3 regions of the Streptococcus sp. AS14 genome follow, and region 2 is predicted to be linked to each of the others. Evidence: predicted binding sites of a transcription regulator. Region 2 holds the regulator's gene; each other region holds the start of a gene.
What was found. Region 2 encodes Rex, which represses fermentation and respiration genes when NADH is low (regulators of the CRP and FNR family bind a similar motif). Its sites were predicted from a motif close to TTGTGAANTANTTCACAA; they were not measured.
Positions count from the first base shown of each region.

Region 1: the regulator Rex is predicted to act here: its motif matches at 3,477-3,494, upstream of HMPREF1150_RS05390 (1-propanol dehydrogenase PduQ).
Region 3: the regulator Rex is predicted to act here: its motif matches at 4,411-4,428, upstream of HMPREF1150_RS01175 (formate/nitrite transporter family protein).

Region 1 covers NZ_ALKI01000012.1:353,288-364,233, reverse strand. The annotation lists gene HMPREF1150_RS05375 (sensor histidine kinase) at 1-1,161, opposite strand, end outside; gene HMPREF1150_RS05380 (ANTAR domain-containing response regulator) at 1,161-1,736, opposite strand; gene HMPREF1150_RS05385 (BMC domain-containing protein) at 1,761-2,105, opposite strand; gene HMPREF1150_RS05390 (1-propanol dehydrogenase PduQ) at 2,202-3,344, opposite strand; adenosylcobalamin (AdoCbl) riboswitch at 3,655-3,803, shown strand; gene HMPREF1150_RS05395 (cob(I)yrinic acid a,c-diamide adenosyltransferase) at 4,063-4,662, opposite strand; gene cobT (nicotinate-nucleotide--dimethylbenzimidazole phosphoribosyltransferase) at 4,675-5,742, opposite strand; gene HMPREF1150_RS05405 (hypothetical protein) at 5,744-6,610, opposite strand; gene cobD (threonine-phosphate decarboxylase CobD) at 6,603-7,697, opposite strand; gene HMPREF1150_RS05415 (EutP/PduV family microcompartment system protein) at 7,762-8,196, opposite strand; gene HMPREF1150_RS05420 (phosphoserine phosphatase) at 8,236-9,552, opposite strand; gene HMPREF1150_RS05425 (hypothetical protein) at 9,858-10,514, opposite strand; gene queG (tRNA epoxyqueuosine(34) reductase QueG) at 10,698-10,946, shown strand, end outside.
Region 2 covers NZ_ALKI01000018.1:61,415-72,360, forward strand. The annotation lists gene radC (DNA repair protein RadC) at 43-726, shown strand; gene HMPREF1150_RS01700 (gamma-glutamyl-gamma-aminobutyrate hydrolase family protein) at 796-1,488, opposite strand; gene HMPREF1150_RS01695 (redox-sensing transcriptional repressor Rex) at 1,513-2,160, opposite strand; gene HMPREF1150_RS01690 (DUF4649 family protein) at 2,291-2,506, opposite strand; gene HMPREF1150_RS01685 (DUF1831 domain-containing protein) at 2,629-2,976, opposite strand; gene HMPREF1150_RS01680 (cysteine desulfurase family protein) at 2,978-4,090, opposite strand; gene HMPREF1150_RS01675 (ribose-phosphate diphosphokinase) at 4,101-5,057, opposite strand; gene HMPREF1150_RS01670 (CYTH domain-containing protein) at 5,194-5,757, opposite strand; gene HMPREF1150_RS01665 (GTP pyrophosphokinase family protein) at 5,853-6,524, shown strand; gene HMPREF1150_RS01660 (NAD kinase) at 6,499-7,326, shown strand; gene HMPREF1150_RS01655 (RluA family pseudouridine synthase) at 7,323-8,213, shown strand; gene pta (phosphate acetyltransferase) at 8,234-9,211, shown strand; gene mutY (A/G-specific adenine glycosylase) at 9,277-10,434, shown strand; gene HMPREF1150_RS01640 (thiol reductase thioredoxin) at 10,484-10,831, opposite strand.
Region 3 covers NZ_ALKI01000018.1:174,798-185,743, forward strand. The annotation lists gene HMPREF1150_RS01200 (dynamin family protein) at 1-9, opposite strand, end outside; gene rplL (50S ribosomal protein L7/L12) at 151-519, opposite strand; gene rplJ (50S ribosomal protein L10) at 593-1,093, opposite strand; ribosomal protein L10 leader region at 1,130-1,265, opposite strand; gene HMPREF1150_RS01185 (hypothetical protein) at 1,376-1,999, opposite strand; gene HMPREF1150_RS01180 (hypothetical protein) at 2,208-2,924, opposite strand; gene HMPREF1150_RS01175 (formate/nitrite transporter family protein) at 3,587-4,384, opposite strand; gene mmuM (homocysteine S-methyltransferase) at 4,499-5,446, opposite strand; gene HMPREF1150_RS01165 (glucosaminidase domain-containing protein) at 5,510-6,208, opposite strand; gene yihA (ribosome biogenesis GTP-binding protein YihA/YsxC) at 6,357-6,944, opposite strand; gene clpX (ATP-dependent Clp protease ATP-binding subunit ClpX) at 6,955-8,184, opposite strand; gene HMPREF1150_RS01150 (dihydrofolate reductase) at 8,409-8,921, opposite strand; gene HMPREF1150_RS01145 (thymidylate synthase) at 9,046-9,885, opposite strand; gene HMPREF1150_RS01140 (ROK family glucokinase) at 9,990-10,946, opposite strand, start outside.

The sequences.
Region 1 (10,946 bases), on a different contig from region 2:
TAGCGCCAGTGAAGTGGCCCGGCTGCTGTCGAGACAGAGTTCCGGTTCTAGGCTGTAGGTCAGGACTATTTCCCTATGCCCGGAAAAACAACGCTGAACATTTTCGATAACTCTCTTCAGCAGATGCTCAATCTGAATGCTGTCATCCTGCTGAGAAGACAGGAGCTCGTGAGTCGCCGCTATGGAGAGCACACGATTCATACTATCGTTAAGAGCTTTTTTGGTGTCTGCTCCTGGACTTTGCTGAGCCTGTAGTCGCAGCAAGGAAACAACGGTTTGCAAGTTATTCTTTACCCGATGGTTCATTTCACGAATGGTAGTTGTATGGGTTAAGAGCTGCACTTCCTTTTCCTTGATATCTGTAATATCCTTACAGATCATGACCACATTTTCACTCTCAGCCAGCAAATAGCGTTTGACCAAAAAGCAATAAGTGCCATAATGTACCTCAACTTGGTGAGGTTTTTCTTGAGGGGCCTGTGGTCCCAGTTGCTGGATTTCTTCAAAAGTCAGACTGTCTAAGACTAGATTGCTGTAGTGCATTCCCTCAATCGAGTCCATATAGCCCAGCTTATGGCGATAAGAATCGGCAGCTGCTTGATTGAAATACTTGAGATAGCCCTGCTGGTCAAAGACCAGACAAGCTTCGTCAATATGATCAAATAAAACAAACTGCTCTTGGGCTGAAATCTCAGGAGTGCTCCGCAACTCAAAACCGTCATCCTCTTTATCTAAAGAAAAGTGGTCTGGTAAAGTCTGGGGAGCATTTCTTTCGATAATCAGCGTTCCAATGACGCGCTCTTCTCTCAAAATCGGAAAGACCGTCTGATGGATGGCTAAGCCCTCCTGCGATCTGGCCGAAAGCCCTATCGAAGGAGCGCCCGTCTCCAAGGTCCGGATAACACCTGGCTCATTTTCCAGATAGGCCATAGCACCTACGACCGAGTTTTCGTACAAGCTGAGCTTGCTTTCCGGCTTTTTGTGAAAGATGACAATGGCATGTTCCGAAAAGATATTCTTTACATCAATGAAGACATCTTCATTGGCATAAGCTGAGTTTTTCAATAATTCGTCAGCCTGTTGGACAAGATGCTCGATATCAGCCTCATCCAAATTTGTCTGTTCCTGACAAAGCTGCTTTATCTTATCTTTATACATCATTACACATCATCTTGGAGCACCAGCAATTTGGCAATCTCAATCATCGGCACTCTCTTTTGCATACTAATTGTCCGAATGCGCTTGAAAGCTTCTGGCTCTGATAAATGATCACGAGCCATCAGCAAGCCTTTGGCCTTTTCAATCACAATCCGATCGTCTATCTTTTTCGACAGCTTGACCATTTCATTGGACATCTGCTGAAGCTGGCGACCCTTCTCTATGCAGACCTCTACCATTGGAATCAAGGACTTGGCATCCAAAGGTTTAACCAAGTAAGCACTAATCCCATTGGTTTTAGCTTTTTGAACATAGTGTTCATCGCTGTAGGCTGACAGTAGAATCACACTGTAGGCTAAAGCATCTTCGAGTATTTTCTTACCCGCTGTCAGGCCATCCAAAAGCGGAAGCTTGATGTCCATCATGACCAAGTCACAACGATATTTCTGACACAAATCAATAGCCTCAAAGCCATCTGATGCCTCAGCCACAACTTCATAATCAGCTGCCTCTAATATATTTCGGATATCTAATCTTACAATTGGATCATCATCAACAATTAGTATTCTGCCTTTCATACTTCCCCTCGACAGTTTGATTTTTTATGTCCGCGTTACGACAGTGCTGGAGAAGCCCAAAATCTCTTCCAGACCTTGTAAAACGGCAATGAGAGCTGCCTCAACAGAAGAAACGTCACCTGTCATCACGACAGAGCCGCTGAAACGATCCACAAAACCAACTTGAACATCCGCAGCCTTGGTCGCAATATCAACCGCAATGATAGCTGCTTCACTCGGAGTGATCGTCAAGATTCCAATCGCATCCTTGATTTCTGCCTGCAATCCCAATTTTTCAAAAATGACTTCATCAGGATTAGCGATAAGGTGCGCCAAGGTCACTTGTTTCCCAGGAACGTATTCCTGTATCATTCTTTGTTTTTCTTCCAATTTAGTAAACCTTCTTCATGATTTTAAACCTTCAGAAGTGTACTGCACGCTCTTAATCATTATACAATAATTTTGGCATAACAGCAATTCAGAGGATTAAAACGCTTTCTCTAATACTTTAAGCAGTTCTTCTGCCGTAGGGACGCGAGGGTTAGTCGGAGTACAGCCATCATGCAGAGCAGCTTCTGAAATTTCTACCTTGTACTGAGCAAAAGCATCTGCTTTCACACCATATTCTCTGAGAGAAGTTGGCATCTCCAACTTTCTCTGCAGCTTCTTGATAGCTTCAACCAGCTGTCTCACTCCTGACACAGGGCTTGAAGCACTGCATCCCAGTAGTTTGGCAATATCCTGATAGCGACTTGCTACAGTCTTGTCTGTCGCCTGCCGGTTCCGATTGTTGAATTCGATACCAGCATTATACTGAATGACATGGGGCATTAAAATACTGTTTAAACGACCATGAGGTACATGGAACTTAGCTCCTGCCGCATGTGCCAGACTGTGATTGATACCCAAAGAAGCTGTGTTAAAGGCCATACCAGCCAGAGTGGATGCTGCATGCATCTTTTCACGCGCTTCTACATCCTGACCATTTTTGTAGGCTTTAGGTAGGTATTCAAAGACCAGCTTGATTGCCTTTTCAGCCAAGGCATCAGAGAAGTCCGTAGCCTTGGTCGATACATAAGCTTCAATGGCATGGGTCAGTACATCCATTCCAGTGTCAGCCGTGATGTTACCAGGAAGTGACAGAACCAAATCCGCATCTAAGATCGCAACATCCGGAAGGATTTCTTTGGTCACTAAAGGATATTTGGTACCTCTCTCTGCATCCGTGATGACAGAAAAAGACGTTACTTCAGATCCAGTTCCGCTTGTCGTCGGAATGGCGATGAGAATAGCCTCTGAGAAAGCACCCTGCTTCTTGGCAAAATAATACATAGCCTTGGAAGCATCAATGGCAGAGCCTCCGCCAATAGAAAGCACAATACTGATTGGCTTGTCTCCTGCACTCTTGATACCAGCCACAACCGTTTCGATTGGCGGATCAGGCACAATATCCGTGAAAACAACAATATCATTGTTGTCATCAAAGTTGGCTAAAATAGCATCCAGCGTGCCAGATGTCTTCAAAAAAGGATCGGCAACGACTAAAATATGCTCGTTTTTATAATGGCTTAATTGCTGCAGAGCGCCCTTGCCCACATGCAATTCAGTCTTATAGGAAATCTTATACATCTTTTCTCCTTTCTGTTGTATCTATTTTTAAACAAAAAGAAACTATATGAAAATAAGACTGCTCCCCTACACACGTCACAGCATTTTCATATAGCTTCATTGCTTATTTATCTTCAGTACCCCTTTGTACTATATTGAATTATAACACAAAAGCGCTTTCAAGGCAATGAAAAAGTCATTAATATAAGAAATTTTTAGTGCCGCATCTCACAGCAAAGGCAAGTTTATTTGAAGAATTAAATTTTTATTAAAATTTAGTTCATTTTCCTTGTAATTCCCTGTGAAAGGTGTTACAATCTAGTTACTAGGAAATTGATTTTAGTACTTTTAAGGGTATGGAAGTCTGGTGCAAATCCAGCGCGGTCCCGCCACTGTGATAAGCTTTTCAGCTTTAAGTCAGGTCTTTATTCTTAAATTTTAGTAGATTTCATGCCTCGATGTAAGGTAGTGATGTCAGTTTGGAACAAACATTTTAGCTTAGTTTCCATTATTGACTCTACGTTTAAGTACGTTAATTTTCTAAAGATGAGGTTTCACTTGTCTTTCTGCAAAGGAGCAGAGTCAATAATTGGAAAGCTAGTGCTAATCAACGAAGCTTAGCATAAAGATACGAAGATGTATAGGCGGCTTTCTTTTTTAGAACATCAAAATAAGTTCTGTCCTTCCAAGACTTGGTAAAGTCAATTTGGAAAGACAGAACTTTTTCTGTTTCTTTTTGTCACTGGCGTTTGCTTGCCCAACGCTCAACATCTGCCTTGGTGATATTGTGGAAGACCTTAGCACCTCTTTCATAGGCGATGTCTTCTTGATTTTTAGTAAAGTTGATTACTCGAGCCAAGGCAAAGAAGTAATCTGATAGACGGTTGACAAAAATCAGGACATTATTGTTAATTTCTGTAGTCCACATAGCCCCTACGATATGACGCTCTGCCCGTCTTGCAATGGTCCGAGCCACATGAATCATGGAAGCAATCTCGTCACCGCCTGGCAGGATAAATCTTTCCAGAGCCGGTGGAATTTCTGCGTAGGTATCAATCCTCTCCTCAATCCAGTCAATCAGTTGCTGATCGACCTTATAAGGGTAAACTCCCTTTGGTGTAGAGAGGTCTGAACCACAGTCAAAGAGATAATGCTGCAGCTGGAGCAGCTCATCTCTCAGCTTATCATCCTTGTCCAGCTTGGTAATGGTATAACCAATCCAAGAGTTAAGCTCATCAATGGTCCCGTAAGCATTAACCCGTTCTGCATCCTTGGCGACACTTTGACCGCCAACTAGCTTGGTCAAGCCCTTATCACCTGTTTTTGTATAGAGTTGCATATTTTTCCTCCTTTAAGTCACATTTTTGCGAATATCAACATAATCTTCTTCTTTCAAACTGCCTTCTGCAAAGGTTGGCATGTGCTCCATGGTATAAACAGCATTTTCCAGCAGAAAGAAAGCCAAAGGACAGCCCGAGCCTTCACCTAGCCGCATATCCAGCAAAAGCATAGGCTCCAGTCCTAGAAAGTCACTGACCAGTCTGTAAGCAGGCTCCGTCGAAGCATGGGAAGCAAAGGTATAGTCCAAGACATGAGGAGTCAGCTGATGGGCAATCAGAAGCCCCGTCAGAGAGATAAGGCCATCCACTACACATGGCAGCTGATAGCGGGCACAGGCAAGATGAGTGCCAGCCATAGCCAGCATATCCAGCCCGCCAAGCTTAGCGGTCAGATCCAGAATATCTCCATAAGGAGCGTGACGATCCAAACACTGCTGGATAACGGCAGTTTTATGAGCCTTCATATCCTGAGTCAGACCAGCTCCATAGCCTGTGACGTCTTCTGCTTTAAGACCGAGAACTGCAGCAATAACAGCAGCTGAGGTGGTGGTGTTGCCAATCCCCATTTCTCCTGTTCCAAAGAGACGATAGCCGTCTTTAATCAAGGCCTCTGTCTTCTTGTAGCCGACTAGAATTGCCGCTATAGCCTGCTCGCGGGCCAAGGCCGGCTCCTTGAGCATGTTACGCGTCCCATGACAGACCTTGTCCTTATTTTCCTCAAAAATATCCTTCTTGCAGCCAATGTCTACTAGGCAGATGTCTGAACCTGCATGTTTGGAAATAGCGCACAGGCCTGATTTCCCTGCTAGAATATTACGAGCAACAGTATAGGTCGTTTCCTGAGGATTGGCTGAAACGCCTTCAGCCACGATGCCATTATCCGCTACGTAGACGAGGACAATCTTCTTCTCCAAATCAATGGGACCAGAAAACATGGCATGCAAGCGAGCATAGATAGTCTCGAGCTTTCCTAAGGAGCCTGGCGGCTTTCCTAGCTGATCACAGTAGCTCTGGCCTTCTTGAAGTTTGTCTCTGTCTATCGGAAGAATCTGCTCAATAATTTTTTCTAAGTCTTTCAAACTAGTCTATCTCCTCCCTGACCGGCTGCACCCCTTCAAAAATAATCCTGCTCAAGGTCCGAGTCTGATAATAAGCCCCGCTGGCTGAGCGAGCTAGTTCAGCCTCTAGCTTGGGCAAGACTTCTAGCTGTTCCCTGCTCAGCAGCAGACCAACTAATGTGCCACTATGGGCAACATTGAGCCCTAAGCATTGGTATTTTTTTACCAAATTCAGTAATTCTTCCAGATAGGGCTTGGGCAGCCGTTGGTTATTCAACAAAGCACTATAGCTCGCCAAATGGCCAATCTTTTCCAAACTCTTCTCCTGACAAGCCACCTGAAAGAGAGGAAGCAAGCGCTTGGACTCCTCAAGCGGATATCTAGGACTGTCCTTCATCCGAACCAAGTCAAGAGTTGTCACCATCTCCACAGGCTCCAAGATATAGACATAAAGCTCCGGTCGCCAGTCTGTTTGCCAGACCACTTGACCAGTCAGGGGATTAATGACCGTCCAGTCCGCAAAAGCCACCGAGTCAGTAGGCTCAATCTTGGCACAGAGACGAGTCAAATCTGCCGCTCTTAGAGGCTGCTTCTGCCCCAGAGCAGCTGCCTGCAGGCAGCTAACCATATCTGCTGTGCTGCTAGAATAGCCCTTGCTGATAGGCAGGTCTGACTCCTGAACAAAAGAGAAAACATTGGACTCAGGCAGGAGCTCCAAAGCTCGCCTTACCTTTTCACCTTGGGCTTGCCTTGCGAGAGACGAAGCCCCGTCCAATCTCACTCGACTGCGCTTCTCAATCCCATAAGAGAGCAGAACCTCCTGCTCTCCTACTAAACCTTGAAATAATTCACCGCAGGAACCTGGGCAGGAAACGATTCCCTTAGTCATAAGCTGCCTCTTTCGCCAAGACCTTTGTCAGACAAGCCAGAAGCTGTTCATTCTCCTGATGGCTGCGAATGGCTAGGCGGTAATGTCGGTCTGTCAGATCATGATAATTTTGACAGGAACGGATGAAAATCTTTCTCTGCCGAAGCTCCTGACGCAGATCCTGCTGACCTAAATATTCAAAGAAGATATAGTTGACACTAGGCTTGACCGGCCGAATCTGTGAAAATGCAGTCAGTCCTTGAAAAAGGAAGTCCCTTTCTACTCGAAGCCACTGCTTGGTAGCTTGCTGATAGACCTCGTCCTCCAAAAGGACAGGCAGGGCGCGATCCGCCATAGCATTAACCGACCAAGGAGCGCGGCTCCCCTCTATCTCATCAAAGCAAGTTGGATGACAGCTGAGAGCATAGCCCAATCTCAGACCAGGAATAGCATAAAACTTGGTCAGAGACCGCACCACTACTGCATTTGGATAGGCAGCCAGACATGAGACGAAGCTATAGTCCTCCTCATCGTCCAGAAAGTCCATAAAAGCCTCATCCAGTATCAAAAAGATTTGCCGCTCCTGCAGCTTCTCAGCTAGCTTTTCTAGATCAGTACGCCGAATCAAGGTACCCGTCGGATTATTAGGATTGCAGATGAGCACAGCGTCTCCTACAGTCAGTGAATCTAAGGCTGGCAACATGTCAGCTAGATTCCACTCATAGGATGGAGAAGGAAGGCTAAAGCGCTCCACCTTGGCCTGCACTTGCGAGAAGGCTTTTTCATATTCCATGAAAGTAGGACTCAAAGTCAGGACAGTTTTTGGACGCAGGAAGCGGGCCAGCTCATAAAAGACTTCTACCGCACCATTTGCCAGCAGGACATTGTCCTTTTCTAGGTCATGATGATGTGCCAAAAGCTCTCTGGAGCGGCTGTAGCTGATGTCTGGATAATGAACCAGCCAATCAATGGACTCGGTCAGACAAGCCCTAAGCTTTTGAGAAATCCCCAAAGGGTTGATATTGGCACTGAAATCCAGACAGTCTTCTAGAGAAAAACCAAATTCCTCAGCCAAAGCTGCCGCATTTCCACCGTGCTCTACTTTCATAAATAGACATTCCTTCCTCGTTTCCTTGTTAGAATCTAGTATACCATATTCGGCTTTTTCGTCCCTAGTCTGCCTCCAGATAAGCCTGAAGACGGTCAATTCCTTCGTTTTCCGTCGCTGATATTTCAAAAATTTCCTTGGCTCCAGCCGCTTTCAGCTGCCGCCGTGCTTTTTCGATTTGCTCCGGCTGTTCAGCCATATCAATCTTGGTGACAATGCCAATGACTTCTTTATTGAAGAGGGAAGAAAAGCCTTGAGGAAAGGTCTGCATCTGATTGGAAGCCGCCACCAAGAGACCAATCACATCAGCCTCCGTTGCAGTCACGTTCAGAGCATTATAATACTTACGATGCTGGAGAAATTCTCCGGGCGTATCAATGATGGCATCATAGAACTCAATAGCCTGAGTCTTAAAGTAGCTTAGCTCCAAGCCTTTCAGTCGCTGGGTCAGAGTAGTCTTACCCACTCCGACTGGACCGACAAACATGATTTTTTTCATATTTTGCATCCATTCCTCTCTATGACAGGGAACTGCCTGCTATCTGCTTAGCTGGGCTTCCTTACTATCTAGTTTGATAGTTTCCCTGCCATTGAGCAGTACACCTTTATTTTCATCGCGGCCTTGCAGGTAGTAAAGTGCATCTTCCTGACCGTAAGTTTCAATTGCCTTAGTTTGCAAAAGACCGATTCCCTTGCTAGGATCTCTCAAAAGATTGAAGATAATACCCATTTGCAGTTTAGGGAAGTCCTTGAGCATAGCATAGTCGCCATTACTGTCACCGGCAATCAGGATTGGTTCTTGATTGTCATGATTGACAGCAATCAGCTTTTTGATGGTCTCTGTCTTGCCCTCACCTTGAGTCTGAGCATAGTTGGTATCATATTCTGGCTGAATTACTCCCTTGTCATCCTTTTTCAAACGCATAGCAGTAACATTTTCTTTAGGAATATTGTAGCCATACTTAGAATTGCTAGCATAAGGGATAATCACATCGATATAAGACGCTGAGCAGATATAGACATCAATGCCGTTAGCCATCAGAGTCTTGTAGAGATTTTGCATTTCCTTGACCGAGCGAACACCGCGCTTGAAGGTCACAGTGATTTGGCCTGACTCACCTTTCAAGCCTTCTGGACTTTCCCAAGTTTCAGAAGTCAGCTTGTCCTCAAGAGCTTGGTCAATAGACTTTTCAGATAGAGCTTGAACTTCTTCAGAAGTCATACCTGCATAGAGGTAGGTCACCCATGGATAACTGATGTCAGAGCTGAAGGTATCACCAATCGCTTCGTAAAGATAGCGGAGTTTAGCAGCAAAGTCTTGGTATTCATCGGTCTTTTTGACTTCTTCCAGAGACTTGTCTCCTTGCATTCCCTTATAGCTATTGTAAATAACCGTGTAGTCAGAAAGCAGGTCAGCCGCAATCTTGTCAATGTTCACTGGTTCACCATCTTTGTTATGGAAATCTTCAACAAAATCGTCGCTCGGTATATTGGTCCGCACTGCTTGGTCAAATTCTTCCGGCGTCATCTTAAAGGCCAGATTTTCAATTTGATAGGTAAAGGTTGCTTCGCCAATGTCGTTGATGACTGTCGTATTGTCCCAGTCAAAGACGGCATAAGGTTTTTTATTTTTATCATAGCTAGAGCTGGTGTTCCCATTCTCCTTGATGAGCTTAGTCAGGCGGGCATAAAGCTTGTCTTCCCAAACGCCCTTATCCAAAGTCTTAGCCTTGTCCTTATCCGTTGTCTCTGTCTTAGCCGAGGATGACTCAGTCGTCGTCTTATTATTCCCCGCTTGACAAGCTCCCAGAAGCAAAGCCAAACTACAAAGCAGCACAATTCCTTTTGTCCGCATAGAAACAATCCTCCATAAAAAATAATAGTGCGCAAAAAAATGGCAGAAAAACCCCTTTGATTCTGAAACACTCGCTTCATTGCGATCAAATCAGGCTTCCTTGCCATTTTCTATACTGTTATTATATTATAAACTATCTGGCAGACTTTGTCAATGAAGCGCTTTCAGATTTGTAAAAAAATAAAGGCAGAGAAAAATTATTTCTCTACCTTACTGATTAAAATGCATATACTCTAATCTTCTCAATCAATGTGTTAGAGGAAACCTAACGTATTCAAGACTAGACAGACAATCCCCCTTCAATTCTACAATTTTTCAGGCACTTGATTTCTCCAGCCTGTGAAAACTTGCGCATAGCCCAATAGATACAAGGGCGTCAATGCGATGCTCAAGCCTACCAAGGCAATAATCATATAAAGTCCTGACAGCATAAACAAGCGAGTGATGACTGCTACTGCAGCTGACAAGCAGCACAGGACGATGGCATGAATCTGCAAAATATTGATCTTTTGTTTCTGTTCAAAATATCTTAATTTTGAAACGATCACCATCTGATAGAGCAAATTGATCAACTGATAAGACAAGCTGAGTATGATAAAAATCATAAAAAATGCTAAGTGGTTCTCACCAAAAAAGATGGAGCCCCAAAAAAGTAATTCAAAATGCAGAAATAGGTAAGAGCTGGTCGGAATGAGCTGCAAGGCTTTGGTATCAAAAAACTTTTGGAAGAGTAAAAAGGCCAGAAACAAAATAAGCGCGTGAATAATAGTAAAATTCATGACTATCATGCTCAGGTGATGCATCTCACCCCGTAAGAAAATAGAAACGATAAATACCAGTGAGATAAAAATTAACTCAATTAAACCAGCCTTATAAAAATCTAAGTTTCTGATTGGATTACAATCCGTAACAAGAACATTCAAAAATTCATAATATCTCTTTTTCATTTTGTAAACTCCCATTGTTTAACTTTATAAAATTTCCCCTAAACTTTGCGAAATTTTCTATAAAAAAATTCCACATTTCATTATATCATACAGTATATAGGCTAAGGAAGTCTTATAAAACTATAGGTATATCTCTATAGGATAGTTCCCTTTCTCAATCATTCGCCAAGTTGGCATTTTTCCGTTATAATAGTAGGGATGAACATCAAAGAAGAAATTATTAACTTAGCAAAAGAAATTGGGATTTCTAAGATTGGCTTTACGACAGCGGATGATTTCGACTATCTGGAGAAGTCGCTGCGCTTGGCTGTAGAAGAAGGACGAAATTCTGGATTTGAGCATAAAAACATCGAGGAGCGGATCAAGCCCAAGCTCAGTCTAGCCTCGGCCAAGACCATTATCTCTATCGCAGTCGCCTACCCCCACAAGCTCAAGCAGCAACCTCAG
Region 2 (10,946 bases):
GATTTTGACTCTTTTTCCGAATAATAAGGTAAGGAGGTTTCTATGTATAGCATTTCATTTCAAGATGATATTAGCATGATGCCGCGGGAGCGTTTGATGAGAGAAGGGGCTGAAAAACTCAGTAACCAAGAGCTTCTATCAATTTTCCTCAGGACAGGCAACAAAAAAGAAACTGTTTTTCAAGTTTCTCAAAGAATTTTATCATCGATTTCCAGTTTGAACGATCTTAAGTATTTAACTTTGCAGGAATTGCAGACTATTTCTGGAATCGGTCCGATTAAGGCTGTGGAGCTGCAGGCCATTATCGAATTAGGACGTCGGATTAACCGAGCAGAGGTTCTGCAGAAAGAGCAGATTATGGGCAGTCAAAAATTAGCCCGGAAGATGCAGCAGGAATTGGGAGATATGAGGCAGGAGTGCTTGGTTGCTATTTATCTTAATAGTCAAAATCAAATTCTGCACCAGCAGACTATTTTTATGGGGACTGTCAGCAGAAGCATTGCTGAGCCGAGAGAAATTCTCCACTACGCTCTTAAGCATCTGGCGACATCTATCATACTGGTACACAATCATCCATCAGGCTCAGTCGTTCCTAGTAGAAACGACGATGAGGTGACCCAGCATATGAAAGAAGCATGTGAGATGATGGGTTTGGTCCTTTTGGATCATTTGATTGTGTCCAAGTCCAACTACTATAGCTATCGAGAGGAGACAGATATGATATAATTTGGTTTACTTGAATATAAAAAAACTTCTATTCGTGTAGAACAGAAGTTTATCTAGGAATAGAGGTTTTTAAAGAATATTGACAACATAATCAAACAGAGCTAAGTCTCCTTCTCTGGAGCCAAACAAGAACTCTGGGTGCCATTGGACGCCAAGGAAAGGACTGCCGTCAGTAGAAGTGATGGCTTCAATAATCTTATCGCGAGGATCATAGGCGATGACTTCTAGGCCAGCAGCTAAATCCTTGATACTTTGGTGGTGGAAGGAGTTGATTTCAGATGCTGGTCCATAGATTTCGTGCAGAATAGAACCGTTCTTGGTCACCATGCTTTGAGTTGTGTACTCAGCAGAGCTATCTTGCCAATGATCTTCAATATCTTGATGAAGAGTGCCACCTAGGGCTACATTATAAAGTTGGGTTCCGCGGCAGACGGTGAAGATAGGTTTATTTTGACGGCGAGCTTCCTTGATTAAAGCTAATTCAAAAATGTCCCGTTTGAGTAGATAATCATCGCTGTCAATGGCTTTTTCTTCTCCATAGAATTGCGGACATACATTCTGACCGCCTGTGATGATTAATTTGTCGACAATGGAAATATACTGTTTAGCCATTTCTTCATCACCGATTGGCAAAATCATTGGAATTCCGCCAACTTCTTTGACACCCTCAACGAATCCTGTCGCTGTATAGCTTATATGGATGAAGTGATCGTCTGGGATTTCTCTTTCATTTCCGGTTATTCCAATAATAGGTTTACTCATAGAGTGTTTAATACCTCTTTCAAATTAATAATCATTTTTTCTCATGAAGTAGAGCAAAGTCTGCAGTTCGCTAGTCAGGTCAACATACTGGACGACCACATCCTTAGGCAGGGATAGGTTTACAGGTGAGAAACAGAGAATGCCCTTGACACCAGCCTGAACTAAGATAGATGCGACTTCTTGAGCTTTTACGCTAGGTACAGTTAGGATGGCAGTTTGCACATTTCCTGACTGTATTTTTTCTTTGATTTGGGAAATTCCATAGATAGGAATCCCATCGCTGGTTGTGCTGCCAACTTCTGGATGGTCATCTGTGTCAAAAGCCATTACAACCTTCATTTTATTGCGCTCATGAAAACGATAGTGCAGCAGAGCCCGCCCCATATTACCAACACCAACAATCATGACATTGGTAATAGCATTGTCGTTTAAGAGGTCAGCAAAAAAGTTCATCAATTTCTTGACATCATAACCAAATCCTCTGCGGCCAAGTTCACCGAAATAAGAAAAATCTCGTCTGACAGTAGCAGAGTCAATACCAATGGCTTCTGCAATTTGTTTGGAGTTTGCTTTTTCGATCTTCTCAGCATTAAAACGTTTAAAAATACGATAGTAGAGCGAAAGCCTTTTAGCAGTAGCTCGGGGAATTGTAGTATTTTTTTCAGTTTTCACAAAATCACAACCTTTCTAATTCTATTTTATAGGAAGTTTGTGAAAAAATCAACTAATTAAGGATGTTTAATGCACTAAAAAAGAAAAGAGTTAACGTTTAAGTTATGTTGCAGTTGCGAAGAGATTAGTCCTAATAGGGAGTTAAGTCTAACTGGTACATCTGGCGGTACAAGTCTCCAATTAGCCCTGCAAAAGGCAGCTGGTGTCCCTTATACGTAACAGAAAGCACCTTGAGCGAGTCAGGAACCGTAACGCAGCCAGAGAAGGCTAGAAGAAATTCATCGAAATCTTCATAGGTAAGTGTTCGTTTTACCTTATATGAGTCCAAATAGGTCAGTTCAACCATCGTTAATCCTTTCCTTTGGTTCGATTAGTCATTTGATATTTTCAAGAGTTCTAAGCAGAAGTCAAGCTTGTTTGGTTTTTTAAAGAGTCTAAATCAAAAAAGCAAAATTGCGAGAATCTTGCTTATTGTGGTGTCTTTTCAAAAATATTTCTTTCAACCAAGCTATCCATCAAGAAATAAAATTTTTGCTGGATAATGTGATGGTCTTCTGATTTGAAAATATTGACCAAGCGCAGGCCTGATTTGTCAGTGATATTGATTTTGAAACCATTCAAATCTTTATTGACGATGATTTTCAGCAGAAAACCATTTCCGCTGTTGGGAACAGATTCCAGCAGACGAGAGAGTTCATAGTTGCCAACCTTGCTTTCAGCGAATGTATTGTCGCGCAAGGTAAATTTCTTGACATTTGGGTGAAGTGAATAGGTATATTCGCAGTTTGCTAAGCTAACAGATGTTTGAAAGGCCATCTTATCCTCCTAAAATTTCTTTTAATTTCTTTGTAAATGATTGAATCTCTTGCAAAGTCGTTTGGTCCGAAGTACTGATTCGAATAGACTCATGCAAGCGGTTGGAATCCTTGCCGTACATAGCCTGCAAAACATGACTGGGTTGTATAGCTCCGGCTGTGCAGGCTGATCCTGTTGAAATGGAAAAGCCATTTAAATCCATTTGAAGCAGAAGTAGATCATTCTTTTGATTGGGAAATCCCAAATTGATGACGTAAGGCAAGCTGGGCTGACTTTCATTTAAGTAAAAGTCAATGTCTGATAAGTCAGCAAGTAAGCTGTCTTTTAAGTCTTGCGCATGCGCTAGATTTTCCTCAAGATGTTCCGTGCTATCTGACAGAGCCGCCGCCATACCTGTGATAGAGATTAGATTTTCAGTTCCGGCCCGGTGTTTTTCTTCCTGGTCGCCACCGTGCATGAAATTGTCAAAATCCATCTTCTTGGCATAAAGGAAGCCAACGCCTTTGGGACCATGAAACTTATGCGCTGAAGCAGAGAGAAAGTCAATCCTTAGCTCGTCAGGGTAGATGGGAAGTTTACCAATTGCTTGGACAGCATCAACGTGAAAAGCAGCAGGATGTTCTTGCAGTAATTCACCAATTTCCTTAATGGGGAGCATGGCACCTGTCTCGTTATTAACCGCCATGACGGACACAAGAATAGTATCAGGCCTAAGAGCCTTCTTAATATCCTCCGCCCGAATCTGACCATCCACCGGCTGAACAAAAGTAGCTTCGAAGAAGAATTTATCTACTAGGTACTCCACCACTTCTAAGACAGCATGGTGTTCAATAGCAGTGGTCACAATATGCTTTCCTCGGTTCTGGTGACGAAGGGCATAGCCTTTGATAGCAGTATTATTGCTTTCAGTGCCGCCTGAAGTAAAAATAATCTTATTGCTTTGAGTATGCAGAGATTGAGCAATATCCTCACGCGCCTGTCTAAGGAGTTTACTAGCTTCTCGGCCATGACTATGCGTACTGGAAGGATTCCCGAAGACAGTCATCGTCTTGGTCATTGCTTGGATTGCAGCGGGCGACAAAGCAGTTGTAGCGGCATTATCTAAATAAATCACTCCGGTTACCTTATTTCTTTTGATAGGCAAAGAGTGGGCTGACTGGTTTTCTTTCTTGGATGCGGACAATGGCATCACCAATCAGTTCACTTGCTGTAATGTAGTGGAGATTCTTAGGTGTTTTTTCTTTGGTATCAACAGAGTCAGTTACAAGAATTTCCCTGATAGGAGAATTATCTAGCAATTCCGCAGCTTTATCCGCAAAGAGACCATGACTGGATACAGCATAGATTTCGACTGCGCCTTCGCGACAGACAATTTTAGCTGCTTCAGAGAAAGTCCGACCGGTATTTAAAATGTCGTCAATCAGAATAGCTTTCTTGCCCTCGACATCTCCAATGATATATCCCTCAGAGCGACCCGCCTCATCTTCGCCATAATCAATGATAGCGATAGGAGCATCCAGATATTCAGCCAGATTGCGGGCGCGTTTTACACCAGAGTTTTTAGGGCTGACGACAACGACATCATCGCCAGTAAGCCCCATGTTGCAGTAGTGTTTGGCAAAGAGTGGGATAGTGAAGAGGTTATCAACTGGGATATCAAAGAATCCTTGGACCTGCACGGCATGAAGATCCAGAGAAATCACACGATCTACTCCAGCTCCGACAAGCATGTTGGCAACCAGTTTAGCTGTGATTGGCTCGCGAGGGGCAGCAGTCCGATCCTGACGGGCATAACCAAAATAAGGCATCACAACATTAATCGTGTTGGCACTTGCACGCTTGCAGGCATCCACCATAATCAAGAGTTCCATCAAGTGATTATTGACAGGGAAACTAGTAGACTGAATGATGTATATATCATAGCCACGGACACTTTCTTCAATGTTAATCTGAATCTCGCCGTCCGAGAATTGGCGGGAGGAAAGTTTTCCCAAAGGAACCCCAGCAGCCTCAGCGATTTTTTCAGCTATGGAATGATTGGAGTTGAGGGAAAAAAGCTTCATATTTTTTTTATCTGACATGAGTTGGACCGTCCTCTTTTTGTGTCATTTCTATAATCTAATGCTCCATGAAATTTATATTTCAATAGTCTTTAGATTGCTACCTTTTATTTTACCAAAAAAATTAGATTATTTCAGCTATTTTGTGGTCGTTGATTTACAAGTTTTCAGAAAATCTTGCTATCTTGCTCTTACTAGGTTTGTAGTCGATGCAGTGCTGTTTTAGGAAGTTGAGGAAATTTTCTTTTCCTTTTTCGAAATCTTCAACTTCGACTTCGAGTTCGAAGTCTGTTTTGCCCAAGTAGTGACTCTCATCCAGAGCAAGCAGACCGATTTCGTCTTCTTTTTCATAGCGGATAGTCTCTAGAGAGCCTAAAACTTTAAAGTCTTGAACGGGAAGTCCTTTTTGAAGCAGCGTCTCTAAAAGCTCTCCCGTAGGAAATTCATTGTTCTGCAAAATATTTTCAGTTTCTTCTGGTGTCAAGTTCTGATTGAGTTCCAAGGCTCCGACTTCTTGAGGAATCTTGAGCGTCAGCTCTGCTTCGCGATGGTTAAAAGTCCGTACTCGAAAAGCCATGTGAGCGTGTCGGATACTCTGCTGGTCTGACTCGATATAGTAGTTGGTCTGGTAAACGGGAGTGATGTCTGCAAACAACTGGAGCAAACGGTCGTGCTCTTCTTTTGTCAGCATGGTTTTGAATTCAATTTCTAAGTGATTCATTTTCATATCCTTTTCTTTTTTTTGAAAGCGATTTATGTTATAATAACAGTTGTGTTTATTTTATACAAAAAATAATGATATGACAAGGTAAGTGTATGACAATAGAATGGGAAGAGTTTTTAGACCCCTATATTCAAGCGGTTGGAGAGCTGAAAATTAAGTTGCGTGGAGTGCGAAAGCAATACCGCAAGCAGCAGCGTCATTCCCCGATTGAGTTTGTGACCGGGCGTGTCAAGCCGATTGAGAGCATTAAAGAAAAGATGATTCTGCGAGGCATTCGCGAGGAAAATATCGAGCAGGAGATGCAGGATATCGCTGGCTTACGAGTTATGGTCCAATTTGTCGATGATGTGGATGAAGTTTTAGAAGTCCTGCGAAACCGGACCGATATGCGCATTGTCCAGGAGCGAGATTACATCAAAAACAAAAAAGCCAGTGGCTATCGGAGCTATCATGTAATCATAGAGTATCCAGTTGATACGATTAATGGTCATAGGCTTATTCTGGCTGAAATTCAGATTCGCACCCTTTCGATGAATTTTTGGGCTACGATTGAGCATTCTTTGAATTACAAGTATAAAGGAGAATTTCCCGAGGAAATCAAATGCCGCTTGGAAACCACAGCTAATCTTGCTTATCAGCTGGACGAGGAGATGGGTGCTATCCGTGACGCTATCCAGGAGGCTCAGGCCCTCTTTGACCCTCTTCACCGCAAGTTAAATGACGGTGTGGGAAATAGTGATGATACAGATGAAGAATACAGATAAAAAAATAGCGATTATACGCAATCGGAAAAGACAGAGTGAACAAGTTTATCAGGATTTGAAGCAGAAGCTGAAACAGAGCGGCTTTATTTTAACTCCTAAGAATCCCGACATCGTGATTTCGGTAGGTGGTGACGGCATGTTGTTGTCGGCTTTTCATATGTATGAAGAACAGCTGGATCGGGTCCGCTTTGTCGGTGTGCATACAGGACATCTCGGATTCTATACGGACTACCGTGATTTTGAACTAGATAAGCTGGTAGAAAATCTCAAATTAGATTCCGGTGCTCAGGTTTCTTATCCAATTTTAAATGTCAAAATTACTTTTGAAAATGGTGATACACGCATCATTCGTGCTTTGAACGAAGCAACAATCAAGCGCTCGGATCGGACTATGGTAGCCGATGTCATTATCAATCGGGTTCATTTCGAGCGTTTCCGAGGAGATGGGATTTCCGTTTCGACTCCGACTGGCAGTACAGCCTATAACAAATCTCTGGGCGGAGCCGTATTGCATCCGACAATCGAAGCCTTGCAAGTAACAGAAATTGCCAGTCTCAACAATCGGGTTTATCGGACGTTGGGCTCATCGGTCATTGTTCCCAAAAAGGATAAGATTGAGTTAGTGCCGACCCGCAGTGACTATCACACTATCGCGGTTGATAATCAGACTTTCTCTTTCAAAAATATTGTCCGCATTGAGTATCAGATTGACAATCATAAGATACATTTTGTGGCTTCGCCAAGCCATACCAGCTTTTGGAATCGTGTCAGAGACTCCTTTATTGGAGAGTGCCAGGAATGAGGTTTGAGTTTATTGCCGACGAACATGTCAAGGTGAAGACTTTTTTGAAGCGGCATGAGATTTCCAAAGGCCTCTTGGCTAAGATAAAATTTTCCGGCGGAAACATTCTCGTCAATCATCAGCCTAAGAACGCTGTTTTTCTCTTGGATATTGGCGATAGGGTAACGATTGATATCCCGTCTGAAAAGGGATTTGAAAGTCTGAAGGCTGTTGATAAGGACTTGTCTGTCATCTATGAAGATGAGCATTTCTTGATTTTGGATAAGCCGGCAGGGGTGGCCAGCATTCCCAGTGTTAACCATTCCAATACTATGGCTAATTTCGTCAAGGCTTACTATATTCGTCAGGGCTATGAAAACCAGCAGGTGCATATCGTGACGCGTCTGGATAAGGATACAAGTGGGCTCATGCTCTTTGCCAAGCATGGCTATGCTCATGCTAGATTGGACAAGCAGCTGCAGAAAAAGCTGATAGAAAAACGCTATTACGCTCTGGTTAGGGGTAGTGGACTCTTAGAAGAACAAGGCGAGATTATTGCTCCGATTGGGCGAAACCCTGAGAGTATCATTACAAGGCTCGTGACAAAGAATGGCAAGTATGCCCATACCAGTTACAAGGTCATAGAGCGATTTGGAGATGTCTATTTGGTTGATATTCATCTGCATACCGGGCGGACTCATCAGATCCGCGTTCACTTTTCACATATTGGCTTTCCGCTTTTGGGTGATGACCTTTATGGAGGGAGTTTGGAGCACAGAATAGAGCGTCAGGCTTTACATTGTCATTCTTTGAAATTTTATAATCCTTTTAGCGGACAGGAAGTTGATCGTGCAAGTCCTTTGCCGGAAGATTTTAAACAAGTTATCGAGAAATTAAAAGCTAAATAGATAAAGGAGTGTTAAGAAGCATGAAAATTTTTGACTCAATTCGTGAAGCCTTGAAGGATAAGGAAGTAAAGATTGTCTTGCCAGAGGGGGAAGAACCGCGTATTCTGCAGGCGACTAAACTATTGGTAAAAGAAACCAGTATTACACCAGTTCTTTTGGGTAATCCTGATAAAATCCGTATTTATCTAGAAATTGAAGGAATAAAAGAAGGGTATCAGGTTATTGATCCTTCAAACTGTTCTTGCTTTGAGGAAATGGTAGAAGCTTTTGTTGAGCGTCGTAAAGGGAAAATCACAGCAGACGAAGCACGCCAGTTGCTCAAAGAAGACGTCAACTACTTTGGTGTCATGTTGGTTTATCTTGGTAAAGTCCAAGGAATGGTATCTGGCGCGATTCACTCCACTGCAGCGACTGTTCGGCCGGCTCTACAAATTATCAAGACTCTGCCTTGGGTTTCTCGCACTTCCGGAGCCTTCCTTATGGTGCGTGATGACGAACGCTACATTTTCAGTGACTGTGCCATCAATATCGATCCAGATGCCAATATCTTGGCAGAGATTGCTGTTAACTCAGCCCTAACAGCGCAGATTTTCGGTATCGATCCTAAAGTTGCTATGCTCAGCTATTCGACCAAGGGCTCTGGTTTCGGAGAAAAGGTTGATAAGGTAGTAGAGGCAACTAAGCTAGCTCGGGAAATGCGTCCAGACTTGGTTATCGATGGTGAATTGCAGTTTGATGCAGCTTTCGTTCCTGCAACAGCAGAGCTGAAAGCACCTGGCAGCCCGGTGGCTGGTCAAGCGACCGTCTTTGTCTTCCCAAGTATTGAGGCTGGTAATATCAGCTACAAGATGGCAGAGCGTTTGGGTGGCTTTTCAGCAGTAGGACCTATCCTGCAGGGCCTTAACCATCCAGTTAATGACCTTTCCCGAGGATGTAATGCGGATGATGTTTATAAGCTGACTTTGATTACAGCCAGTCAGGCTGTCGGTCATTATTAAACGATAAGAAACAATTGGAGGGCATAAGCTCTTCAATTTTTCTTGCCTTATGCTATACTAGATTTATGTTAGATTTGAAAGAATACGGAATTGAGATGTGGGAGGTAGATAAAATTGCCTCTTTTAGAGAGAAATTATTAACTTGGTATGATGAAAATAAACGTGACCTGCCTTGGCGCAGAACAAATAATCCTTATCATATCTGGGTTTCCGAGATTATGCTGCAACAGACTCGGGTAGATACGGTGATTCCTTACTATGAAAGTTTTCTAGACTGGTTCCCGACAGTAGCTGACTTAGCACAGGCGCCAGAGGATAGACTGCTCAAGGCTTGGGAAGGGTTGGGTTATTATTCGCGGGTGCGAAATATGCAAAAAGCAGCCCAGCAGATAATGACAGATTTCGCTGGAAAATTTCCTGATAGCTATGAAGGAATTGCTAGCCTCAAAGGAATTGGGCCTTATACGGCTGGCGCCATTGCTAGTATCGCCTTTGGTCTAGCTGAGCCCGCGGTGGATGGCAATGTCATGCGGGTGCTGAGTCGATTGTTTGAAGTTGATTTAGATATCGGTCACCCCAGCAATCGAAAGGTATTTCAGGATATGATGGAGATTCTGATTGATCCAGACAGACCTGGAGATTTCAATCAGGCACTGATGGATCTGGGGTCAGATATCGAAGCTCCTGTTAATCCTCGTCCAGAAGACAGTCCTGTAAAAGAGTTCAGCGCAGCCTATTTACACGGAACAATGGATAAATATCCAATTAAAGCACCTAAAAAGAAGCCAGTTCCAGTCTATCTGCAAGGCTTGATTATCGAAAACGATCAGGGACAATTTTTGCTTGAAAAGAATGAGGCTGCTGGCTTGTTATCAGGTTTTTGGCATTTTCCATTGATTGAAATCGAGGAATTTCAAACTGAAAATCAGATGTCCCTCTTTGAGGTGGCAGAAAATCAGCCCAGTCTTGACTTGTCACCTCAAGAAAGCTTTGAGCAGGATTATGATTTGATTGTTGACTGGCAGCAGCAGCCCTTTTCAAAAGTGCAACATGTTTTCAGCCATCGCAAGTGGCATATCCAGCTGGCTTATGGCCGAGTTAAAGATAGCCAGCACGCAGCGGAGGGAGAGGTCTTGTGGCTTCATCCAGAAGACTTTGGCAATTACCCCTTTGCCAAACCCCAGCAGAAGATGTGGGAGGCTTTTCAGAAAGTTAGAAATTAATAAAAAATCTGAGACCCTTTTTGTCTCAGATTTTTGAATTGAATCAATTTTATAAGTTTGCAAAAGCTTTAATCTCATCTGCAGTCATAGAAGAATCACAACGAACAGAGACTTGGCCGTCTTGAACATGAACAAAACCAGGAACCGTCGGAATGCTATATTCAGAGCGGAAGGTTTGCAGTTTCTCTAATTCGCTGGCTTCTTCGCTATTGATAAAGAAAATATGTGCCTTAGTGTCAGCGACAACGCCAGCAAGAGTAGCAGCGAATTTACGGCAGTAAGGGCAAGTTTTGCGACCGACGAAGAAAGTTGCAGTCTCTTTGTCAGCAATCGCTTGACGAGCACGGTCAACAGTTGTAATTTCTAGGTCTTTAATATTTTGAGCAAATTGTTCCATAAATGATCCTCATTTCTTTTGATAAAACTAGTATGCCATAAAAAGCAGAAAAATGCTTGATTTGGAAACGAAAAACCAGAGAATGTGAAATTCATCCTCTGGTTGATTGGTTGAT
Region 3 (10,946 bases), 110 kb from region 2:
CTTATTCATAATATCTCCTAAATCGCAATAATCTGTCTAAATTATATCATACAATCCTATTTTTTGTTAGCGTTTTAACATAAAAATGATTTTCGGATACAAAAAAACCAAGTCTTTCGACTTGGTTGATTTCTATGATTGGAAACTCTATTATTTAAGAGTAACTGAAGCTCCAGCTTCTTCCAATTTAGCTTTAAGTTCTTCAGCTTCTGCTGCAGCAACGCCTTCTTTGATAACGTTTGGTGCACCATCAACAAGTTCTTTAGCTTCTTTCAGGCCAAGACCAGTGATTTCACGTACAACTTTGATAACGCCGACTTTCTTGTCGCCAGCAGCAGTCAATTCGATATCGAATGAATCTTTAGCAGCGGCAGCTTCACCAGCACCAGCAGCAGCTACAGCTACAGGAGCAGCTGCAGTTACACCAAATTCTTCTTCGATAGCTTTTACAAGGTCGTTCAATTCAAGGATTGAAGCTTCTTTAATTTCAGCAATAATGTTTTCAATGTTCAATGCCATTGTTATTTCCTCCAAATAATTTTTAAATTTATAATATTTTTTTCGTAGCTAGGCTACGCTGCGTAGCTTAAGATTAAGCTGCGTCTTCTTTGTTGTCTGCAACTGCTTTGACAGCAAGTGCAACGTTGCGAACTGGCGCTTGAAGTACAGAAAGGAGCATAGAAAGAAGTCCTTCGCGGTTTGGAAGAGTTGCAAGTGCAAGAATCTCTTCTTTTGATGCGACAGCGCCTTCAATTGCACCACCTTTGATTTCAAGTGCATCAGCGTTCTTAGCAAAGTCGTTCAAGATTTTCGCTGGAGCAACAACATCTTCGTTAGAAAATGCTACTGCAGATGGTCCAACAAAAACAGATGCCAAGTCTTCAAGTCCAGCTTTTTCAGCTGCACGACGCAAGATTGAGTTTTTGATAACTTTGTACTCAACTTCACTTCCACGAAGCTCACGACGAAGAACGGTATCTTGCTCAACAGTCAAACCACGAGCGTCAACAACGACGATAGATGCAGCAGCTTTCATTTTCTCAGCAACTGCGTCAACCAGTTCCGCTTTTTTAGCAATAATAGCTTCACTCATTTAGTGTTTCACCTCCGTAATTATTTTGCTTGGGAATTTTCCAAAAGAAAAACGCGCCCAAACCTAGACACGAAAGTACAATACGCTTCTTTTTACATGATACGTTTTGTCCTCGGTAGGATCTTTATGAGTCGAGCTCCCCTACTGTCTTAGGCAGTTTTTTCAAACCATTGATAATTATAGCAAAAGAAAAAAAAGATTGCAAGCTTTTTATACAATCTTTTTAAATTTAGTCATTATTTTCTGCAAATTTCTTACTTGACTAATATCTACTTCTTTCCCTTAGTCGAAAGTTTCGAGTTCAATATAATCAAAGTTCTCTCTTATATAATCAAATAAGGCATCTTTACAAGCTTTCTGATTAATTCCGGCAAAACTTCGCAACTCATTTGTACGGAGTTCAGATTCACTGCCATCAAGATACCATGCAGAAAAATGAACTCGTCTCACCTTATAACGACTACCTAAACGATACATCTTCATAAATGCATCTATCTTAGAACATTCTGGAAGGTAGGCAATATCAAATGTCCTGTAACAAATGAGATGATCGCCATAAACCAAAACTTGCAAATCTTTGTCAAGGTAGTCCGCATCATTAAGATTTTGCCAGTCCTCCTCAAGCTCAGGATAACAATCTCTCAATTCCTGAATATTACTGTTTAACAAAAGATTATTTTTTATCATTCTATAGATAGACTTGACTAAACTCATATTGAACCAAATAAAGGAAAGAACCAACATAAAATCTTCACGAATCATATCTAGCCAAAATGATAATCCTACTTTTAATGTATGATCAATAAAACTACACGAACCCAAACCAAAGAAGATAGCGCAAAACATTGGACTGACCATCATCAAAATTCTAGCTTTTAGCGGAGAAAACTTAATCCTTTTTCCCATTTCCCCCAGCTCCTCCTAAACTCAATTCTTTATCGCCTTTTATATCGCATTCCTCCTCTTGTGTATTTAACTTTGTTTCCATCTGGCGACTGAACAGTGATCTTATTCATAACATTTGCTTTTGATTGCGTAATATACCAAATTAATTTAACAAACTTAAGCATTTTTTACTGGGGAGGTTAAGTAAAACACATACGCTGTCAATTCACTACTCATTATCATTCACCTCTCTATATTCATTTATTATAGTTTCTGATTTTAGGGAACGCGAAGTAGACATATTAACTTGAACATATTTTCTATCATCACTGATATTTCTGGTAAACGAAAGAACAAAATTTTCATTTTGATTTCTCCAAGATGAATCCAAGTGATTCTTTTTTGCTAATTCCTCATCCAAATAATATGCCAAATGATAGGCAGGAACTTCAGGGGTATATCGACTATTAATCAATTTATAGCCGGCCAATATTTTTTCAGAAAAAACATTGGATTGAAAGAGAAAAGTGATGTTTTTCGTTTCTTCCTCCATAACATAATCTGAATCTAAACTCTCCCACCCTTGAGCAGAATATTGAATATTGTGTTTGTACTCAATCTCACTAGTTTTATCATCTTCAAAAAACTGTCCAGTTTTTTTTTCAATAAATCCTTTAATGGATTTATCAATAGGATTCCCTGAAACATTTATAGAATATTGAACATCTTTCCCAGTCTCGTCAAAATTTGAAACTGTATAAATAATTTCAAATCCTTTTGGATAAAATTTAAACAAGTCCAAAACATTTGCAGTAGAATAAATTTTTTCTAAATCCACAAACTGACTTTCCACATGAGCTCGGCTATTTTTATCACAACCGAACAAATTTGTCATCATTACTAAACCTCCTAAAATTATAATGAATATTTTTAAAAATTTCTTCATAACCTTCTCCTTTTCCTTAGCCATCATCCCATTGTTTGAAAAACCATGGTTTATCCTTGTGATTTTATTCCATTATCTCCTCCTTCATCTTGGTCAGTACCTTAAGCATTTCTTGAACTTGGTGCAGGAAAAGACTGATAGAATCCTGACCAGCAGGTTTTTCACAGGGGTTTATTCATTTATAAATCGTCTGATTAGAGATGCCATACTCTTTGACTAATTCCGAGAATAGCTTACATGAATCATGTAAACGAACAAGGGGTTCCTTGAATTCTTGGCTGTACTTTTGTGATATGTAAACATCTCCCTTAGTTATCTACTATTCTACAAAATGCGTCCGTGCAATCATGCTAACATCATCATTATCTAATAGAAAATAACTATTTATTTCTATATAGTAACGGATATGAAATCTATCTCCCAAATCTTTATACTCTTTACATAAATCTCCTTTTATAACATATTAACCTACATCCTATTATAGATTACTTTGATTGTTTTGTAAATCAATTTGGAAGATAAATACGAACTTTTAATTGTGTTATAATTTTATAGTTCGTGTTTAGAAAGTTTTGCCAATGTCAAAAGGTTATCAAATTTGTCCATAGGGTTCTATTTGTTTTAATGAGACGTCAAAAAAAGGATTCGAAAATCCTTTTTTGTCAGTCCACATAATTACTTTCTTCCTTATTAAACCAAGCGTATGGCAAACCTATGAGTAGGCCCCCACCGATGAGGTTACCGATAAAGGTTACGCCCCAGTGGCGCAGTATATTTCCAATACCAAAATTTTGCACTTCCGCTGCTGCTGAGCTGAATTTCACGATAGCGAAGGAAGCAAAGTTAGCAGCCAAGTGTTCGTTAGTCAGGAATACAAACATATAAATGGCTGATATAACTAAGAAGAGCTTCGCTGTACTATCCTTGACCAAAACGAAGGAAAGAATAGCAATATTAACAAAGATATTGGCCAAGACTCCCTCGAGCAAAATCAACTCATTAGATCGAGCAAGCTTCATCTGCACAACACCTGAAATGAAACTATCTTTGCTAAGTCCCGCATAAGCAGCCGAGTTAGCAAAGAGCCAGCCGGCAATCAAGGCGCCAATCAGATTAAAAAAGGTACAATAAAGCAAAATCATCAAGGCTTTTTTCCAGTCAATCTTCTTCAAAAAGGTACCAGCAGTCAGAAACATCATGTTGGAAGTCACTAACTCTGCATTTAGAAAGACAATGTAAGCCAATCCCCAAGCAAAGATGAAAGGAAAGAGAAAACGCCCAGTTCCTGGAACGATCTTATTCGTCAAATCTGCCGCAATGGCTCCAGCACCAGTACTGAAGGTTAGGAAAGCTCCAGCAAAGATGGAACGAACAGCGTACTTGGCCTTGCTTGTATCAAACAATGCTTCTTTCTTGCGGCAAGCTGCTTCAATTTTCGGGATAAATGTCGATTCAGGCATAAAAGATTCTCCTATTAATTTAAACTATGTATAGTATATCACAAAGTTCTTTCTTTTGATAGCGTTTTCGAGAACCTTTTTAAATTTTCTAAAAAAGGATTGAAAAATAACTTTTCAACCCTTTAATCCTCTTGCTAACTGAGCAATATCTTCTGGCCGTGTTCGGCAGCAACCACCAAAAAGCTGCACTCCTTGCTCTTGCCAAAGTTTACTATTTTCCAGCAAGCTCCGCTCCTGCTCTGGATCGTCATGCCAAGTCTTGGTCAAGCCATTATAAGTTTCGCCAGAGTTTGGATAGGTCAGAAAAGGTTTGTTGCACACTTGTCCAAGCACATCTAATAGCGGAGCAATTAAATGTGGAGCTGTACAGTTAAAACCAACTGCCAGGACTTGTGGACTTTCTTGAGCCAAATTCCCTAATTCCTCAATCTTAGTGCCATCTGATATAGCATTCTCCGACTGGGCGACAAAGGACAAATAAGCCTCAGCCTGCGGAAATTCCTCAGCTAAAAGTCGGAGGATCGCTGCCGCCTCTGCTCCATTTGGAATCGTTTCAATAGCCAACAAGTCACTCCCAGCTTCTAATAAAGCTTGGATACGCGGACGGTGAAAATCTCGAAATTCTTCCTCACTCAGCTGGTAGTCTCCCGTATACTCGGAACCATCAGCTAAATAGGCGGCATAAGGGCCTACCGAGCCTGCAACTAGAGGATAAGGTCTCTGTTTCTGCTCTTCAGGAGATAATCCCGTCCAGACATTTTCGATTGCCTTTTGTGCTAAGAAGACTGTCTCTTTTAAAAGATTATAACCCTTTTCAGGAGTTAGTCCTGCCTCTATAAATGCTGGAATGCTAGCCTGATAACTGGACGTAGTGATGATGTCACTGCCAGCTCTTACATAGCTTTCATGAACATCTTGAATAATCTGAGGCTGGTCTAATAGGTATTGAGCGGACCAAAGCTTACCAGATACATCATAACCCAGGCTTTCCAACTCTGTACCCAAGGCTCCGTCTAAAATAATAATTTCTTGCTTGTCAAGCAAATCTTTAAATTTTCCCATGAAATACTCCTAAAATCTACGATTAAACATAAAAAGAGGTCTCCCTCTTTTTTGTAGTTTTCGTTAAAATCTATTTGCCCAGGCAGTATCGACATCCAAGATATCTTGAGTAGTGTATTGCTGACGATAAGGATTGTAAACGATATAGCCAGCTCCAGACTCATAGAGTGGCGAATCAAAGCGTGTCAAATCATATTTTTCAATAATATAATTCAATTTAGTATTGTAACTAGTATCTGTCGCATAGACACCAGTCAGGGCAGCTGTTGCATCCTGATAGGTTGGCGCATTACTCTTCCATGCGCCTGCAAAATGCCCCTGTTTGAGAACCGCAACATAGTCTTGCAGAGACTCTACATAGCTAGGATATGAACGGAAACTATCGTTGATGGTATAAGCATTTCCCTCTCCATCATCTTCCCAAGTCTCCATATTAGCAGACTGACCATCATAGTTACCTTTGATACCGAAAAGGTTATAATGAGGTTCACCTGATAGACCAGACTGTCCTGAGCCACTTTCCAAAATAGCCTGGGCAATCATAACAGAGGCATAAAGATCGTTGTCCTGTCCCAACTGACGCGCGGGCTCACCGATTTGTGAAATGAAATAGTCTGTTTGATTCATAGGCTGCTGATCGCTATTATTAGCACTAGCAGGATTAATATGCTTTGCCAAGACAAAACCAACAGCAATCGTTGTTGTCATGATGAATAAAGCTGAAAGGATTCTCTTACCTTTTTTTGAAATTCTCTTTTTCACAGCACTTCTCCTGAATAAGATGTTAATGATACCATTGTAACATACTAAAGATTAAAAAAACACTATTGATAATTTACAAGTATATGACATTTTTCGTTTTATTTCAAAAAATCCAACTCGTTTTTTGAGTTGGATTTAATTCGTATTATTAAATTTTTGACAAAATCGCGTCCCAAGAAGCATCTAAGCCATCCTTGGTGACTGAGGAAAAAAGAATGAAATCATCATTTTTGTCAAAGTCCAGCTTTTTCTTAATAGCTGACTCGTGCTTATTCCATTTTCCGCGAGGGATTTTATCAGCTTTGGTCGCTACTAGAATAACTGGAATGTCATAATATTTCAGAAATTCATACATCTGCACATCATCTGCACTAGGATCGTGCCGAAGATCGACAAGGCTGACAACCGCTCTGAGATTTTCACGACTGGTCAGATACTCCTCAATCATCCGACCCCATTTTTCACGCTCTTTTTTTGAAACACGGGCATAGCCATAACCTGGCACATCGACAAAACGCAGCTTGTCATCAATGTTGAAAAAGTTTAGCAGCTGAGTTTTTCCAGGTTTTCCTGAAGTTCGCGCTAAATTCTTACGATTAAGCAGTGTATTGATGAAGCTGGACTTTCCAACGTTGGAGCGGCCAGCCAAGGCAATTTCTGGAATATCATCTTGAGGGTAATGCGATTTATTGGCTGCACTCAGCAAAATCTCTGCATTGTGTGTATTGATTTCCATAAGCACCTCGTTAGGCAGTTTCTAGAATAGGCTTATCTGTTCCATCTACTGCTTCTTTGGTAATGCGGACAAGTTTGACATTTTCCTGACTCGGAACTTCAAACATGACATCCATCATAGTTTCTTCAATGATAGAGCGAAGCCCTCGTGCACCTGTTTTACGTTCAATCGCTTTATTGGCAATCTCCTGCAGAGCATCTTCGTCAAATTCAAGCTTAACATCATCATAAGACAGAAGTGCCTGATACTGCTTAATAAGGGCGTTTCTAGGCTCTTTCAGAATCCGGACCAAATCATCAACTGTCAGTTGCTCCAAAGCAGCAAAAACAGGCAAACGACCAATCAACTCAGGAATAATTCCAAATTTTTGAACGTCTTCTGAGATGATTTCCTGCATATAGGAACTATCTTCGTCGATTGCTCGGTTGTTCTGACCGAAACCGATGATTTTCTCACCCAGACGCTGTTTTACGATTTCTTCGATACCGTCAAAAGCACCGCCAACAATGAAGAGAATGTTCTTAGTATCAACCTGAATCATTTCCTGCTGCGGATGCTTGCGTCCACCTTGCGGCGGTACACTAGCTACGGTACCTTCGATAATCTTCAGCAGAGCTTGCTGAACTCCTTCACCCGAAACATCACGGGTGATAGAGACGTTCTCTCCTTTTTTAGCAATCTTGTCAATCTCATCAACATAGATAATCCCGCGCTCAGCACGCTCAATATTAAAGTCAGCCGCCTGCAAAAGCTTGAGGAGGATATTTTCCACATCTTCACCGACATAACCAGCTTCAGTCAGAGCAGTTGCGTCCGCAATGGCAAAAGGCACATTAAGACTGCGAGCCAGAGTCTGCGCTAGGAAGGTCTTACCTGACCCGGTCGGACCAATCATCAAAATATTTGACTTTTGCAGTTCCACATCTTCTTCTTCGCGGCTGTCATGGTAGTTAATACGCTTGTAGTGATTATAGACCGCTACTGCTAAGGCACGCTTAGCTCGGTCTTGCCCAATAACATAGTGGTTCAAGATATTCAGCAGCTCCTGAGGTTTTGGTACCTCAGATAGATCTGCCAGCACTTCCTCGGCTAGCTCTTCACGGATGATTTCCTGTGCCAGTTCCACACATTCATTACAGATGAAGGCATTGTTACCAGCAATAATTTTCTGCACCTCATCTTGGTTCTTCCCACAGAAAGAACAAAAAACCATCATATCATCATTACGACTTGTAGGCATTGTTTACTCCAATTCTAAAATTCTAAATCTATTTATTTTCTTTCGTACATGTTAAAAAAGTGTCATATAAAATGCATGAATGGAATTTACCAAGTTTGTAAAAGCATTCAGCAAAAATAAAGCTGCCAGTCCAAACCGCTTTTTCCGAAAGGTTTGAACGGCACAAATAAGACAAATGACACATAAAAAGGCCGTAAAAAAACCAAAAATACTACGTTCCATTCTTACGAGTCCTTCCTTTGGTATCTTTTTATTGTAAAATCATAAGGATTCTTTTCATCTTTGGCATGAAATTCACTGCTAACTTCCTGATAAGGAGCCCAGTCAAATGTCTCAGGGAAATAGGTATCTCCTTCCAACTTAGCAGCAATCTGAGTCTGAATCAATTCTTCCAAATACGGCTCAAAAGCCCTGATAATCTGCGCTCCGCCAATAATATACAAGTTTCTATCCTGCTTGTGGTACCAATCCAAAACATCTTCCACCTCACTGAACAGCAAGACATTTTCATTGTCAACTTGATAGTTCTTGTCCTTGCTCAAAATCAGACTGATCCGATTTGGCAGAACGCGACGCTGCAAACCATCAAAGGTCACTCGACCCATCAAAATAGCATGTCCAGTGGTTGTTGCTTTAAAATGCTGCAATTCTGCCGGGAGATGCCAGGGCATGACTTTGTCTTTTCCAATCAGACCATCCTCTGCCTGAGCCCAAATGGCAATAATCTTCTTTGTCATCCTTTTATCCTTTGTATTAGTAACTCTATTCTATCAAATTTGCTGTAAAAAGGCATGTTTAAAGTATGATTCAAGCAGAACTTTTGCAGAGGTTGGCGGTTTTCGCATACACTTATCAAAATCGTTAAATAGCCAAATCGAACTTCAGCTGAGGTTTAACGGGATTATAGTCCAGCAAGTCAAAATCTTCTGCCTTGATATCAAAGAAATTGGTCCCATCGGGTACATTTAAAACGAGTCGAGGTTGACAGTCGCTAGGTTCCCGGCGTAATAGTTCCTCCGCCTGCTCGAACTGATTATCATAGATGTGCAAGTTATTGATAAAGTAAAAGAACTTACCGACCTTCCAGCCGAAATGCTTGGCAATCATCATCTGCAGAGCCACATACTGCATAGCATTGATATGGTGAGCAACCAACATATCATTTGAGCGCTGAGTCAGAGTTGCATCCAGATAAATGTCTCCATCTACACGCCGAACGTCAAACATGGTTTGAAAAGCGCATGGGAGCAAGCCATCTGTTTCTTCAAAAGCTTCATAATCCCAGAGAGAGATGATATTGCGACGATTCCAAGGATTGGCTTCCAGCTGTTGGAGAATTTTATTGATAATATTGTGCTTCTTGACAACAGCTCCGTAGCGCTGGCCAATGGTACCTGTATCGCCAACTTCCCAGTCATTCCAGTAGTGAACATTATACTTGTCGTTGAGCAATTCCAGGCTATTAGACTGGTCTTGATAGATCCAAAGGACTTCCTTGATGGCAGACTTAATAGCAATAGGGCGCAGAGTTGTGATTGGGAACTCGCCCTTGCTCAAATCGTATTCCGCAAAAGAACCAGTGATATATTTGGAATTGGCCACATTTCCATCCTTGTAGCGCGGACGAGCATTTTCAGAAAAAACACCCTGCTCCATAATTTTTTTAATATTCTCTTTGAAAATCGTATCTGCTAGCGTCATGATTTCTCCTTCGTTCAGTGAGCTTTTTCTAGTATAGCAAATTTTCAATAAAAATTCTCCTACAGACCTTTCTGCAGGAGAACAAATGAAGCATACTTGTTGAATTATTGTAAGACCAATGAAGCTGCCCCGATAACGCCAGCATCATTTCCAAGAGTAGCCAAGGCCAACTTGGTTGAAGTACGAACCTGCGGGAAGCTATTCTCTTCATAAACCTTGCGAACGCCATCAAGTAAGAAATCACCTGCAGCTGATACGCCACCTCCGATAACGATTGTAGATGGATTTAGGATAGAGCCGATATTGGCACAGGCAATACCTAGATAGCGAGCGAAATTGCGATAGACAATCAGAGCCAGCTCATCGCCCTCTTTCGCCAAGTCAAAGACAACTTTTGCATTGACATCTTCACCGTTGTCAATCAGTTTTTTCAGCTCAGCATCACCAGCATACTCATCAGCATAGCGGCGAGTCAGATTGACAATACCAGTCGCGGATGCAACCGTCTCCAAGCATCCCTTCTTGCCACAGGTACATTGAATCGGCTGATCGAAGTCAACAGTGATATGACCCAACTCTCCTGCTGCTCCAGCAAGTCCGTGCAAGAGCTTGCCTTCTGCAACGATTCCTCCGCCAACACCTGTTCCTAGTGTCATGAAGACAACATCAGGCTGGTTTTCTCCAGCGCCCATCCAGCGTTCGCCCAAAGCAGCAACGTTAGCATCGTTGTCAATATAGAAAGGAATCCCAGTCGCTTTTTCAATCTTATCCTTGACTGGCTGCAGCGTCTTCCAATTGAGGTTGTAAGCACCAATAACAGTGCCCTTTTCTCGGTCAACAACTCCTGGCGATCCCATACCAATTCCGATAAAATCCTCTGCTGAAAGCTGAAGCAAGTCCAAACGATGCAGGATTGACTCAATCATATCCTCTACGATGTGGCTTCCTTCGTCCAAAATATTGGTTTTAATGGACCATTTTTCTTGAATTTCGCCCTCTGAAGTCAAAATAGCAAACTTAATAGATGTTCCACCAAGGTCAATTCCGATTATTTTTTTCGA